2 regions of the Diaphorobacter ruginosibacter genome follow, and region 1 is predicted to be linked to the other one. Evidence: riboswitches for the same ligand, from Rfam matches in the RefSeq annotation. Region 1 holds a riboswitch; the other holds the start of a gene.

Region 1 (7,519 bases):
AGAACCAGCTCCGGAACGGGCAATTCCAATGCGCGTGCAATGCCGCCGGAGATCAACTCCGCCATCAAAGCCCGCACACCCTGGCCTGCCCCACGAAACTTGAGCACGTACATGCCCCAATCGTCCGCCTCCACGATGGCGGGCATGGAGCCGCCTTCGCGTAACGGCGTCACATAACGCTCAACCACCACGGTGCGTAGTGCATTGGTGCTCAAGTCGGTCATGGGCGCTGGAGGTTGACGCGGGATCTCGAATATCGACATGTTGATTCCCTTTGCTGCCATAGCCGTACGCCCTTGCCTGTTCCGGAGCACCTCCGAAAGCCGCAGGGCGCACTCAATGCCTCGCATTATGAAAGCGGCTCGATGGCCCTGCCGGCCAACAGCGCCAAAGGGGGCTCTGTCAGGCGAGTCGCTGCTTTTGCCGGGCCAGGTGCGGGCCGGAGGCCGTCCGGGCTGCGTACATGCGGTAGCCCACTGTCAGAAGCCCGAACCAGATGGGGGCCACATACAACGCGATGCGGGTGCTCGCGTCCAGCGCGAGGCACCCCAGGACCACCAGCAGAAACGCCAGCACAAACCAGTTCGTGAACGGCGCTCCGGGCATGCGGTACGAGACGGCTGCGGCTTGGCCTTGCCGGACGGCACGGCGGTAGCGCAGATGGGCATAGACGATGATGCCCCAGGTCCATACCGCACCAATGGTGGCAATGCTGGTCACGTAGATGAACGCCTCCTCCGGCACCAGGTAGTTGAGCACCACACCCACCAGCATGAACGCAGCCGAGAGCACGATGCCGGCAGCCGGTACATGGCGTGAGTTGACTCTGCCGAGACGCGCCGGCGCCTGCTTGAACTGGGCCAGCGTGTAGAGCATGCGCCCCGTGCTGAAAATGCCGCTGTTGCATGACGACGCGGCCGCCGTGATGACCACGAAATTGATGATGCCGGCCGCAGCGGGAACACCCAGCTTCTCGAAGACATGGACGAAGGGACTCATGTCCGGGCTGAGTTCATTCCATGGCACCAGCGACATGATGACGATCAGGGCGCCGACGTAGAAGATAAGGATGCGATAGACGATGCTGTTGGTGGCGCGGGGCAGCACTTTCTCGGGTGCCTCGGCCTCCCCGGCAGTGACGCCGATCAGCTCGACACCGGTGTAGGCAAAGCAGGCTATCTGCAAGGTGAACACCACGCCGACCATGCCCATGGGCGCAAAGCCGCCATGCGACCAGAGGTTGGAGAAACTGGCGGTCTGACCCAGAGGCCCCCAGCCGGTCATGATGATGGCCACTCCCAGCACCAGGGTCGCGACGATGGTGACGACCTTGATCAGGGCGAACCAGAACTCCAGCTCACCGAAGACCTTGACTGCGATAAGGTTCACTCCCAGCAGCACGGCCAGCGTGGCAAGTGCCGGAACCCATTGCGGTATCGCGGGAAACCAGTAGTGAGCATAGATGCCGATGGCCGTCAGTTCCGCCATGCCCGTGACCACCCAGGTGAACCAGTAGGTCCAGCCAGTGACAAAGCCCGCCCAGGGGCTCACATAGGTCTCGGCATACGTGGCAAAGGAGCCCGCCACAGGGCGGTGCACCAGCAACTCGCCCAAGGCACGCATGATGAAGAAGATGGCCAGTCCGGCGATGGCATAGCTGACCAGCAGCAGCGGCCCCGCCTTGTGAATGGCCTTGGCGGAACCAAGGAACAGGCCCACGCCGATGGCGCCCCCGAGGGCAATCAGCTGGATATGCCTGTCCTTGAGCCCGCGCTCAAGTTCTCCTTGGGTGTGAGGCAGCCCTCCGGCTGCCGTGCAGTCTGTGCGATCCATGTTGGTTGTCTCCGTTTTTGTGATGCACGCGGCAACAGTCACCCCGCACGGGGCGCAATGGCTGCCGCGATCGGTTGATGATGGAAAAAGCCAGTACCCTGAACTTATGCGCTGGCGTGCGCGAGGGGTGCGGGCCGCGGCCTCGCGGTGGTGCCGCCCATGGACTGCTGGACGATGTCGCCGATCATGTCTGCGGTGACTGCAGACAGGGTCCAGCCCAGGTGGCCGTGGCCGGTGTTGTAGAAGACGCAGGGCTTGCTGCCCCGCCCAACGCGCGGCAGCATGTCCGGCATCATGGGACGCAGGCCGGCCCAGGGCACGACGCTGCGGGTGCTGACGCCCGGAAAGCAGGCCTGCACCCAATCGATGAGCGGGCGGATGCGGTCGGCACGGATGTCCTTGTTGTAGCCGTTGAACTCGGCCGTGCCGGCCACGCGGAAGCGATCATCGCCCAGGCGGCTGGTGACTAGCTTGGTCTCGTCGTCCAGGAGGCTCACGACCGGCGCGGATGCCCGGCTGGTTTCGTCGAGCAAGTTGACCGTGATCGAGTAGCCCTTGACCGGATAGATATTGACATGGTCGCCCAGACTGGCGGCCAGCTCGCGGCTCGCCGTACCGGCGCATACCACGATGCCGTCGAAAGAGGTCGTGGCGGTTTCCTTTCCATGGCGCACGGTCACGCTGGCCTGCCTGCCGTTGCTTGCCACGGAAAGAATCTCCTGCCCGTACAGGCAGCTCACGCCCAGGCGATCACACGCGGCAGCCAGGCCGCTGGTGAACTTGTGGATGTCGCCGGTCGAATCACTCTCCGTGAAGTAACCGCCATAGAAGGTGCCGGACAGGGTCGGCTCGATGGACCGCATTTCCTGCGGGGTCACTGCACGCCGCTCCAGTCCGCCCTGAGCCAGCAGCTTCGAGACCTTGCCGGCATGCTCGAAGCCCGCCTGGTCGCGGTAGATATGAAGAATGCCCTCTTTCTTCAGGTCGAAACCGATGCCTTCCTGTTCAGCCCAGGAAAAGAGGTGCTCACGCGCTGCAATGGCCAGCCTGGCCGTCTCCACGGTGTTCTTCTGGTAGTGCGGAATGGCCGAGAGAAACTCGACAAACCACGTGAGCTTGTGCCAGCTCGGCTTGGGGTTGAGCAACAGCGGTGCATCGCTCTTGAGCATCCACTTGAGGCCCTTGAGGATGGTGGACCAATGGGTCCATACCTCGGCGTTCGATGCCGAGAGTTGTCCGCCGTTGGCAAACGATGTCTCCATGGCGGCGTAGCGCTGCTTCTCGAACAAGGTGACGGAAAACCCGCGCCTGGCCAGGGCATAGGCCGTGGTCACGCCCGTGATGCCGCCTCCGATAACGGCGATTGTCTTCATGATGATCCAGCTCCAGATACGTCAAAGGGATGGAGCCCGTGCGCACCATGCGCATCGGACGCCCCCTCTGTTCTGGACCTGAGAGATTCACGAGGTATCGCACGAAGCGGTACTCGCTTGCTCCTTCGGTATGCCTGGCGGACGATGGCGCCGGACATTCTTCAGAGTGGTGAAACAAGTGATGCCGATCCTTTTGCCTGAGAGTTTCCGGGGCGGTTGCTCCTTCGGCGCTGCATGCGGCACATACGTAGATCGTGCGCTGCAGTCTCTCTCGACATCACTGGGCTGAAAGCCTGAAGGGCGACTATAGGGACATCGCCACGTCTTGGATATACGGGTTTCTACAGGGCTGTGTCAGTGAGCCCGTTCTCCCTTGCGCTGCAAACATCCACCAGGACCACAAACACTTCAAGCCCTAAGTCCCCATTGTCGCAAGGCCACTGAACAATCAACGAGACTTGACCATGACTCGGAGACGACATAACGTCCCGAATCCGGACCAACACCCAACGACCTTATCCCGAAGTCTGACCATGCCATACCCGATCCACCATCAGGAAGAAGATTCCAAAGGCGCGTTCTATGTCGAAAAGCTCGGCCAACGTATTGCCGAGATGACATACAGCCGCACGAATGCCTCCATGATCATCATCGACCACACCGATGTCGACGAGTCGCTGCGTGGCGAAGGCGTAGGCCGCCAACTGCTCGACGCACTGGTCGCCTGGGCCCGCTCGAGCGGCACCAAGGTGCTGCCGCTGTGTCCCTTTGCCAAGGCGCAGTTCGGCAAGGATGCGTCGATACGCGACGTGCTGGTCTGATCAAACTGAATCGTACCGTGGGTCCGTAGGGAGCCTCTGCAAAACTCCCTAGGTATGCTGAATCAGGAATGCACTGCGCCTGCAGGGCGTGCACGCAAATGCGTAAAGCAGTCCGCCACTGCCCCACAGACGCTCCACCTTGCGACGGGCCTCAGGTAAACCGGAATCAAGCTGCAACACGAAGTGCATTGCATCGCCACAGTGGCGGCACACCGGATACCAGGGCGATTGCACCCAGGTCGGCGCCCCTCCGACGCGATACAGATACTGTCCCACTTCCCAGGGCTGGGCCGACCATCGCTCGGCGGTTCGGGCCAGCCGCATGGTACCTGGAAGCAACGGGCCGTCGACAACGTAGTCCGGTATTTCCGGCTCCGATACCGTATTGGGATGAAGGCAGGTTGCGCCCCCTCCGGCATCATGCCCGTAGTGCAGTTCACCCGCACCGCTCTCAAGGCAGGACATGCACAAGGACAGGCTGACAGCCGGTTGCGCCTTGCTCATCCATTCATCTGTCTTCACCGTACGGTTCAGCCCATTGGAACTGTTGAATACCAATGACTCCGGAAGACTGAGCAGATGGCACAGCGGACCACCACAACAGCCGCATTGCCCTCGTCCCTCGCCGCCCACGGGCCATGATGGTCCCTGCGGCACACCCCGCGCAGTAGGATGCCAATGCCTGGGAACCCAATCTTCCTTAAGTTCATAGCCTGCCGGGAACACCATGTGCAACGGCGCCGTGGAATGCAGATGCGGCTGCGGCGCTTCAAATTCATGCAGCTGGCAACCCTTGTAGACCCGATCTTCAGTCTCCCATCGCGCAAGCAGTTGACTTGCTTGCTTCAGCGATACGGCATCGCCCAGCGAAAGCAGGATGGCCATGCCGACCATGCAGGCGTTGTGATGACTCTTCTCGAAGCACTCATCGAGCAGCCTGCGAACCGCATCCGCAGTCCCCTCATCCAGCTCCTGCCAGACTCGCCAATGCAATTGCAGCGAACCATCCAGCACCGGACTCACCAGGTCGAGAACGTGGGGACGCAACGTTTGCGGCTGCTGCCAGCTTGCCTGCATCAAAAGGGTTTCATGCAGCGGGAGCGCCTTGTCCAGCGAAGCGCCATCGCGCAGGGCGGCAAGCGCCTCAGGAAGTGCCTCATTCACCAACTCACCCCATGCCGCATCCGGCAGCTTCGCCAGGGCCAGTTCAAACCAGATTTGCGGTGACAGACGCTGCGCCATGGCACAGGAAAGGGCGCGTTGCAGATCGGCTTCCTTTGCTTGCTCTACCCAGAAAAACCAGTCCTGCACCTTGACACTGGCGTGCTCAGGAGACGGGGACGAACGCGCCGATCGAAACTGCGATAAAAATACATCCATACCGTTCGAGCTCATGCGCTTCTTTCCCTCGTTTCCATCCATCGTCATGAACTTGCTTACAGGACAGTCCATCGGGACGATTCAAAGCCCTCAACATGATCCTGTTCCTTTGCCGCAAGGCTCATTCATCACCATCCAACCCCATGCTCTCGGCAAACCCTTCGGTATAGCCCAGTACCAGAGTGCGCCTCGTTGACAGCAGCTGCGCCAACTCCGCCCAGCCCTCGTGCTCCAGCACGTCACTGCCCTGGCCTTGACCATAGAGTTCACGCAATGCGGCCACCAGGCTGCCGGCCTGGTTGGCGGAAGGTGGGGCCGGACGCACGAAGCCCATGCATGATGCCCCCATCGCAAAGAAACGATAACCATGGTGTGTGGCCAGGTGGCGGATGATGGCGTGGTTCTGGAACGTGTCCCAGTCGACGCTGAAGTAGCCATTGGGCTGGCCTGCGATCATCAGGTCATCGGTGGCGACAGGCAGTCGCTGGACATAGACGACATCGTCCAGCAACTGATCGGGTGCCCGATTGATGGCCACCAGCGCCTGCACATCTTCGCCACAGACAGCCAGCGTGCCGCATACATCGGCCCAGCCCTGTGCCACGTCGGGGTTGGACAACTGCTGCACCACATGTTGCAGGCCCGCCAGCTTCCACGCTGCCACCTGCTCGGGTGCATCCCAGTTCAGTTCGTCCGGAGGGTCCAGATACAGACGCTCATCCTGCCCGGCGTGGCCGCAGGTGTAGCTGCACTGGTTGATATCGTCCAGCGTGCTCAGGTAGCGATGGCCGGGGTCGGTGGCCCCCAATGCATCCAGATGCGCCAGCAGCTCGTCAAGATTTGTGACGCCTTCCATCCACTCGCAGGCGAAATCGAAGTTGCCGCGGCGATAAGGCTGCTCATCGGTGTCGCGCCCCGATGGAGAGAAGAGTCCTGTTTTCATGGTGTGTGCTTCTGCTTCAGTGTTTCTCACCGGCCCTTGCCTTGCTTAGGGGAATCATCAATGCATGCGACACGACGCCAACCCGCTGCAGCGACTCCCGCCAGCGCAATGGAGAGCAGCATCAGCGCCCACTGCGCCAATGCGGGAACGGGCGCAGCATCTCCCCGATGGGCAATCATGTCACTCACCTGCGCCTCGCATGCACTTGCGCAGCTTCCTCCCGTGGGCGGCGTCACCACCGCCACGTTGGTAAGGGTGCCGCTGGCCGACGCTGACAGCTTGGCCGTCACCGTGTACGCCAGTTGTGAGCCCGCAGGAAAGTCCGCAATAGGCTCGCTCAGGGCCACGGCACCGCTGGCGGCAGGGCACACTGCACCGCCCGAGGCCGTGCATGTCCAGTCCCAGGTTTCAATGCCTGCGGGCACTGCATCATGGAGCACTGTGCCGCCGGCGGGCGCCTCGCCTGTGTTGGCCACCGTCACCGTATAGATGGCCGTATCGCCCGCGGCCAGCGTGCCGCCGGACCGGCTCTTGGCGACCGAGACCTGCGGCACCACCACGGGAGCCGCCGACACGGCCAGCGTGGCCTCGGCATCCCGCGCCGGTGTCAGATTCTGCGCGTTCGTTAACGCCGCTGCCGCAATGCGTTCGCTGTAACTGCCGGGCTCGACACCCCGGACCTCCACGACCGTAGTGCAACTCTGCCCCGCGGCCAATGCCACGCCCGACAGGCTCAGCGAGCCGCCTGCAGGCGCGGCCAACGTGCCTGCACAGCTGTTGCTCACCACCGTGCCCGTGAGTTGCAGGCTGGACGGCAGCGGGTGGGCATAGGCCAGATCGGTGACCACCGGTATGGCCGCTGTGGGGTCGCAGCCCTGCGGCCCTTGCAACGTAATGGACCATTGCGTGGTCTGCCCCGCAACCACGCTCGAAGGACTGAATTGCATGCTGATGCCCATGCCCGGATCCACACCGGCATTCGGTGCCGTGACCATGACGTTGTTGTTGCAGGCATCGCGCGTCGTGAAGTAGCTGCGCCCGTCCGAAGTCACCTCCGGAGCACTGAAATTGCCATTGTTGGGCAGGCCGTTGACCAGAACATTGCTGCCCTGGGGTCCATAGATGCGTACCGGTGCAGCCCAGCTGGCGCCCCCATCGGAGGACTCCAC
Region 2 (7,519 bases), 1.6 Mb from region 1:
TGCCCGAGGTGGCCATGTCCAGCCGGTGGACGACGAGCGCATCGGGCCATTGCGCGAGGACGCGGCTGCTGAGGCAATCCTGCTTGTCGGGGCCGCGTCCGGGAACACACAGCAGCCCGGAGGGCTTGTCGAACGCCAGGAGATGCTCGTCCTCGTGCAAGGGGATGAGCGGCGTACGCGGAATCAGGGGCGGGGAAGGGAATTGCATCGAGGCGCAAGTGTAGGCTGGCACAGGCATGCAGACACGAAAAAAGGCGAGTGGCCCCGAAGCCACTCGCCGAGCAAAGCGCATGCACGCTCTCGGTGACATGCCGGCACCAGGCAACCGGCACGTCTTCCAATCACTTGATCACTTGTCTTCGAACGCGTCCATTGGCACGCAGCTGCAGAACAGGTTGCGGTCACCGTAGACGTTGTCCACGCGGCCCACGGGGGACCAGTACTTGGACTTGCGCAATGCCGCCACGGGGTACGCAGCCAGCTCGCGAGCGTAGGGGTGTTGCCATGCGTCCGCCGTGACCTGCTCGGCCGTGTGCGGTGCGTTCTTGAGCGGATTGTCCTCGCGTGGCAGGGCGCCGGCCTCGATCTGGCGGATTTCCTCGCGGATGGCGATCATCGCGTCGACGAAACGGTCGATCTCGTACAGCGTCTCGCTTTCCGTCGGTTCCACCATCAGCGTGTTGGGTACGGGGAAGGAGAGCGTGGGCGCATGGAAGCCGTAGTCGATCAGGCGCTTGGCGACGTCTTCGGCCATCACGCCGGAGCTGTCCTTGAGATGGCGCAGGTCCAGAATGCACTCATGCGCCACGTGGCCGTTCGCGCTGGAGTACAGCGTCGGGTAGTGGTCCTTCAGGCGCGCACTGATGTAGTTGGCGCTCAGGATCGCGGCTTCCGTGGCGTGCTTGAGGCCGTCCGGGCCCATCATGCGGATATACATCCAGCTGATCGGCAACACGGCCGCATTGCCCAGCGGCGCGGCGCTCACGGCGCCCGTGCCGCTCTCGATGCCGGTGGTCTTGTGGCCGGGCAGGAACGGCACGAGGTCCTCCACCACGCAGACCGGGCCCACGCCGGGGCCGCCACCGCCGTGGGGAATGCAGAAGGTCTTGTGCAGGTTCAGGTGGCTCACGTCGCCGCCGAACTCGCCTGGAGCAGCCACGCCGACCAGCGCGTTCATGTTGGCGCCGTCCACGTAGACGCGGCCGCCGTGCTGGTGCACGAGTTCGCACAGTTCCTTCACCTGGGTCTCGAACACGCCGTGCGTGGACGGATAGGTGATCATGATGCAGGCGAGGTTGGTGCTGTGCTGCTCGCACTTGGCCTTGAGGTCGGCCATGTCCACGTTGCCGTTGGCGTCGCAGGCGGTCACGACGACCTGCATGCCCACCATCTGGGCGGAAGCGGGGTTGGTGCCGTGCGCGCTGCTCGGGATCAGGCACACGTTGCGGTGCGCATCGCCGCGCGACTCATGCCATCCCTTGATCGCCAGCAGGCCGGCGTATTCGCCCTGGCTGCCGGCGTTGGGCTGCAGGCTCACGCCGGCATAGCCGGTGGCCTGGCAGAGCCAGTCGCGCAACTGCTGGTCGAGCTCGAAGTAGCCAGCGAGCTGGTCGCGTGGCGCGAAGGGATGCATGTTCGCGAACTCGGGCCAGGTGATGGGGATCATCTCGCTCGTGGCGTTGAGCTTCATGGTGCACGAGCCCAGCGGGATCATGCTGCGGTCAAGCGCCAGATCCTTGTCCGACAGGCCGCGCAGATAGCGCAACATGCCTGTTTCGGAGTGGTGCGTATTGAATACCGGGTGGGTGAGGAAACTGCTCTTGCGCTCGGCGAATGCGGGAATGAGCGAAGGAGCTCCTTCGTCCATGGACTCGATCGTCGGCAGTGGCTTGCCTTCGCCCGCGAAGATCGACCAGACCAGCTCCACGTCGGCGCGCGTGGTGGTTTCGTCGAGCGAGATGCAGATGTACTCGTCCCAGGCCTTGCGGAGGTTGGCGCCCTTGGCGACGGCACGCGCCATGATGGCATCGGTCTCGGCCTGGGTATGCAGGCTGATGGTGTCGAAGCCGGTCTCGTGGTGGTCGCGGGTGTAGCCCAGTGTGGCCAGGCCGCGGCGCAGGATGGCGGTGAAGCGCGCCACGCGACGGGCAATGCGCGTCAGGCCCTCGGGGCCGTGATAGACAGCGTACATGCTGGCGATGACGGCCGGCAGCACCTGAGCGGTACAGATGTTCGACGTGGCCTTCTCGCGGCGGATGTGCTGCTCGCGGGTTTGCAGGGCCAGGCGATAGGCGGGCTTGCCATGCGCATCCACGCTCACCCCGACCAGGCGGCCCGGAAGGGAGCGCTTGTATTCGTCGCGGCAGGCCATGAAGCCGGCGTGCGGGCCGCCGGCGCCCATCGGCATGCCGAAGCGCTGCGTGGAGCCGACGACGATGTCGGCGTTCCACTCGCCGGGCGGCGTGAGCAGCGTGAGGGCGAGCAGATCGGTCGCGACGATGGCCGCGGCCTGCTTGGCGTGGATCGTCTCCACATCAGCCTTCCAGTCCTCGATCCAGCCGCTGCTGGCAGGGTACTGGATCAGCGCGGCGAAGAAGTCGCCAGCCATCAGCGCGTCCCACTCGGCCTTGGAATTGGCGATCTTGACATCGATGCCCAGCGGCTTGGCGCGCGTCTGGATCACTTCGATGGACTGGGGATGTGCATCGCCCGCGACCACGATGGTGTTGCTCTTGGACTTCACCGAGCGCTTTGCCAGCGTCATGGCTTCGGCGGCGGCAGTCGCTTCGTCGAGCATGGAGGCATTGGCGATCGGCATGCCGGTCAGGTCGCAGACCATGGTCTGGAAGTTGACCAGCGCTTCCATGCGGCCCTGGGAGATTTCGGCCTGGTAAGGGGTGTAGGCCGTGTACCAGGCGGGGTTCTCGAGCACGTTGCGCAGGATGACACCCGGCGTGAGGGTGCCGTAGTAGCCCTGGCCAATGAAGCTCTTGAGAACCTTGTTCTTCGATGCAACGGCCTTGAGCTCGGCGAGCGCGCTCGCTTCGGTGATCGCTGCGGGAATATCCATCGGCTTCGCGCGTGCGATCGAGCGCGGAACGATGGAGTCGATCAGTGCCGAGCGCGAGGCCTCCCCGATCACGGAGAGCATGTGGGCTTCGTCTGCGGGGCTGACGCCGATGTGGCGTGGCTGGAACTCTGTGGCGTTTTCCAGCGCGGAAAGGGGGAGTGCGGCGGGCATTTGCATGGAGGGACCAATCTCAAAAGCAAATCAAGGGGCAAAAAAGAACCGCGCCTTAATTCATCGAACGTCATCGAACTTCATCGAACGAATGATGCAAGGCGCGGTTGCTGTCTACATATATCAGGCGTTCGCGGCGAAAGCGTTGTAGCTCGTCTCGTCCATCAGGCCGGCGAGTTGCGATGCATCGCTCAGCTTGACCTTGAAGAACCAGCCGGCGCCCAGAGGATCGCTGTTGGCAAGCGACGGGTCGTCGCGCAGGGCTTCGTTGACCTCGACGATCTCGCCCGATACCGGCATGTACACGTCGGCGGCAGCCTTCACAGACTCGACCACGCCGGCCACTTCGCCCTGCGAGAACGTCTTGCCGACTTCGGGCAGGTCGACGAACACCACGTCGCCCAGCGCGTCCTGCGCGTGCACGGTGATACCGACGACGGCGGAGTTGGCGTCGGCGGCGTTGATCCATTCATGGTCTTTGGAGTAGTGGATGCTCATGGATGCTCCGGAAAATTGAGTCAATTGAAAAAACGGTTGAGAGTGGTCAGCCAGCAATGTAGCGCGATTTCATGTCGTTCCTTGCCTGGCCGGCCCTGCGGATGAATGGATCGATGGATCAGCCGCGGAAGTAGTTGGTTGGCACAAACGGCGTGGCGCTCACGACCATCGGCACCTGCTTGCCCCGCACGATGGCAAGGATTTCGGTGCCGGGCTTGGCATAGGCCGTCTGCACGTAGGCCAGCGCAACCGGCTGGTTCAGCGTCGGACTCAGCAGGCCGCTGGTGATCCGGCCGATGTTCTGGCCTTCCGCGTTCTGCAGTTCGGCGGGTTCGCGTACCGGGATGCGCTCCTTGGCGATCAGTCCCACGCGCTTGCGCGCAAGGGTATCCGGCTGGTCGATCTGCGCAAGAATCCTGGCCGCGCCAGGGAAGCCACCGGCGCGCTCGCCTCCGGTACGGCGCACTTTCTGGATGGCCCAGTTCAATGCGGCCTCGGGCGGCGTCGTGCCGTTGTCGATGTCGTTGCCATAGAGGCACAGGCCGGCTTCGAGACGCAGCGAGTTGCGCGCGCCCAGGCCGATCGGCTTGACCTCCGCCTGCGCCAGCAGCGCACGGGCGAATTCCTCGGCACGGCTTTCATGCACCGAGATCTCGAAACCGTCTTCGCCCGTGTAGCCGCTGCGGGTGATGAACAGGTCGGCATTCTTCCACTGGAACTCGCCGCCGGTCATGAACACCAGCTTTTCAACGCCAGGAACCAGGCGCGAGAGCACGGCCGCAGCCTGGGGGCCCTGCAGCGCGAGCAGGCCGCGTTCCGGCATGGGGATGACCTCGCAGCGGTGCCCGATGCGCTCGATGATGTGCGCGATGTCGCCCACCTTGCAGGCACCATTCACGATCACGAAGATGTCCTTGCCGCGGTTGAAGAACATCAGGTCGTCGATGATGCCGCCTTCGTCGTTCAGCAGCAGCCCGTAGCGCTGCTTGCCAACGCCGAGGCCGATCACGTCGACGGGCATCAGGGTTTCAAAGGCTGCAGCAGCATCGGCGCCGACCAGGCGCAGCTGGCCCATGTGGGATACATCGAACAGGCCGGCGGCGCTGCGTGTATGGTTGTGCTCGGCCATCAGGCCAGCGGGATACTGCACCGGCATGGAATAGCCGGCGAACGGCACCATCTTGGCACCCAGTTCGATGTGCAGTGCGTTCAGGGGCGTGGTGAGCAGCGGCGTGGCGGGCGAGGGCGCGGACATGAGTGGGAACTCCAAGGCAAATGATCCGGACGACCGGCCTCACGCCAGTCGCGGTATTGCCCTGCTGTCCGCTTTACCTGAGAGATTCATCGCGGGCACTGCCGCGACTTGCTCCTTCGGTGGGCGATCTTCACTGTGAAGGCCGCCTCTCTCCAGCTGGGGAAACGCCCGCATCACTGCGGGCGGCTTGCCAGTCCTTTTGCCTGAGCGTTCGGTGTCTGCCTGCGCCTTCGGCGGCCCGCGTCATCCCTATGTGATGGGTGAGCGGGCTCTCTCCTGACAAGTCGTGAAGTATAACTTTTCTATCGCGCGTAAACCAGATCGCGCAACCCCAGGGAGATGCCCGGCACATAGGTGATCACCATCAGGCACAACAGAATCACGCCCACGAACGGCAGCAACTGTGTGACGATGCGGTCCAGCGAGATCCGCGCCACGGTGCAGGCGGCGAACAGGTTCACGCCGAAGGGCGGGGTGATCATACCGAGCGCCAAGTTCACGACCATGATGAGGCCGAAGTGCACCGGGTCGATGCCGAAATGCTGGGCCACGGGAGCAAGGATCGGCGCGAGCACGATGATGGCCGCGCTGGTTTCGATGAACATGCCGATGATGAACAGCGCCGCGTTCACTCCCAGCAGGAACATCGCGGGCGACTTGAGTACTTCCTGCAGCCAGTGGCCGATGGCATCGGGCACGCCGGCACGTGTGATCAGGAAGGCAAACAGCCCGGCGTTGGCGATGATGAACATGATCACGGCCGAGGACAGCGCCGACTTGCGGAAGATGGCGTAGAGGTCCTTGATCTTGATCTCTCGGTAGATCAGCATGCCCACGACCAGCGCATAGAACACCGCCACGGCGGAAGCCTCGGTGGGCGTGAAGATGCCGCCGTAGATGCCGCCCAGGATGATCACGGGCATCAGCAACGCCCAGCCGGCCTGCAGCAGCGCGCGGCCGAACGACATGCGGCCCTCGCCGTCGTTCTTGCCCCAGCCCTTCCACTTGCAGAACACCCATACGAACAGCATCAGCGAGAGGCTGATGAGGATGCCGGGGCCGAAGCCGGCGATGAACAGTTCGCCAATCGACACCTCGGCGCTCACTCCATAGAGAATCATCGGGATCGAGGGCGGAATGATCACGCCCAGTTCGGCACTCGTGGCCTGCAGCGCGGCGGCGAAGCTGGTGGGGTAGCCATGCTTGATGAGCGCGGGAATCAGGATGGCGCCGATCGCGAACGTCGTGGCCACAGACGAGCCCGAGACCGCCGCGAAGATCATGCAGGTGAGCACGCAGGTCATGGGCAGGCCGCCCTGGACGCCGCCGACGATGCTCTTGGCGAATTCGACGAGGCGGCGCGATATGCCGCCCGTCTCCATCAGGTTGCCCGCGAGGATGAAGAAGGGGATCGCTGCGAGCGGGAATTTGTTGATCGCCGCGAACATCTCCTTCACGGAGATGAGCATGTTGGCGTTGGACATGTGAATGCCCGCGATCGATGCGAGGCCGATCGAGACGGCCACCGAGACGCTGAGCGCGAAGCACAGCACCATGGTCGTGATCATCACTGGAGTCATTGTGCGGTCTCCAGTTCAAGGCGCTTGGGATCGAGAAGATTGCCGACAATGCCGGGAATGCTGAACAGCGCCCCCACCGGCACGGCCAGATAGGCCCAGAACATGGAGACGGACTCCAGCCCGGCCATGGACTGCACTGCGCCGCGGTTGGCGTAGTCGAATCCCCACCAGATGAGCACGCCGATGAGAGAGAGCGCGGCGAGCGTCACGACCCAGTCGAGCACGCGGCGCATGCCCGGCGGGCTCCAGCGGTAGAGCACGTCGACGCTGACCATGGCTCCCTGGCGGAACGCCATGGGAATCGCAAGGAACACCATCCAGATCAGGCAGAAGCGGATCAGCACTTCGGTCCACTCGGCGGGTTGTTCAAGAACAAAGCGCATCAGGATCTGAAAGATGCCGAGTGCAGAGGATATGGCCAGCATGGCGCAGGCGCCGGCCATGGCGATGGCGGTGGTCCATCGCTCAAAGGAAAGAAACAGGGATTTCATGCGCGTGCGCCCAGGCTGGTCCGCTGAAGACAAAATGCCCGCATCGCGTGAATGGAGCGATCTGCGGGCGAGGGGTGTCGAGGATTACTTGTAGTCGCGGATGCGATCGAGATTGGCCTTGCCAAAATCCTTCTCGAACTGTGCGTTCACCTTGGTGAGCGAGGCAACGAACTTGGACTTGTCCACGTCGTCGATCACCGTCATGCCCTTGGCGCGCAGGTCGGCCACGCCCTTGGCATCATCCTCGTCCACGCGAGCGCGATTGACCTTGGCTGCTTCCTTGGCAGAGTCGATGAATGCCTGCTTGTCGGCCGCCGACAGTTTCTCGAACGCCGCCTTGTTCATGACCAGGATGCAGGGCGAGTAGACGTGGCCGGTGAGCGAGAGGTGTTTCTGCACCTGGTCGAACTTGGCGGAAATGATCACGGGAAGCGGATTCTCCTGGCCGTCCACC

Evidence for each region. A riboswitch is a leader RNA that binds a small molecule or an ion and turns the genes downstream of it on or off. The one in region 1 is predicted to bind glycine.
Region 2: it holds a riboswitch for glycine, as region 1 does, so the genes downstream of both, gcvT (glycine cleavage system aminomethyltransferase GcvT) here and H9K76_RS18010 (D-amino acid dehydrogenase) in region 1, are expected to answer to the same signal.

The regions. Positions count from the first base shown of each region.
Region 1 covers NZ_CP060714.1:3,963,496-3,971,014, forward strand. The annotation lists gene H9K76_RS18000 (HipA family kinase) at 1-224, opposite strand, end outside; gene H9K76_RS18005 (amino acid permease) at 403-1,833, opposite strand; gene H9K76_RS18010 (D-amino acid dehydrogenase) at 1,938-3,206, opposite strand; glycine riboswitch at 3,264-3,381, opposite strand; glycine riboswitch at 3,382-3,490, opposite strand; gene H9K76_RS18015 (GNAT family N-acetyltransferase) at 3,740-4,027, shown strand; gene H9K76_RS18020 (hypothetical protein) at 4,076-5,422, opposite strand; gene H9K76_RS18025 (hypothetical protein) at 5,529-6,350, opposite strand; gene H9K76_RS18030 (DUF7933 domain-containing protein) at 6,377-7,519, opposite strand, start outside.
Region 2 covers NZ_CP060714.1:2,367,989-2,375,507, forward strand. The annotation lists gene H9K76_RS10705 (RluA family pseudouridine synthase) at 1-208, opposite strand, end outside; gene gcvP (aminomethyl-transferring glycine dehydrogenase) at 350-3,247, opposite strand; gene gcvH (glycine cleavage system protein GcvH) at 3,365-3,739, opposite strand; gene gcvT (glycine cleavage system aminomethyltransferase GcvT) at 3,858-4,994, opposite strand; glycine riboswitch at 5,049-5,160, opposite strand; glycine riboswitch at 5,176-5,283, opposite strand; gene H9K76_RS10725 (TRAP transporter large permease) at 5,297-6,574, opposite strand; gene H9K76_RS10730 (TRAP transporter small permease) at 6,571-7,065, opposite strand; gene H9K76_RS10735 (TRAP transporter substrate-binding protein) at 7,150-7,519, opposite strand, start outside.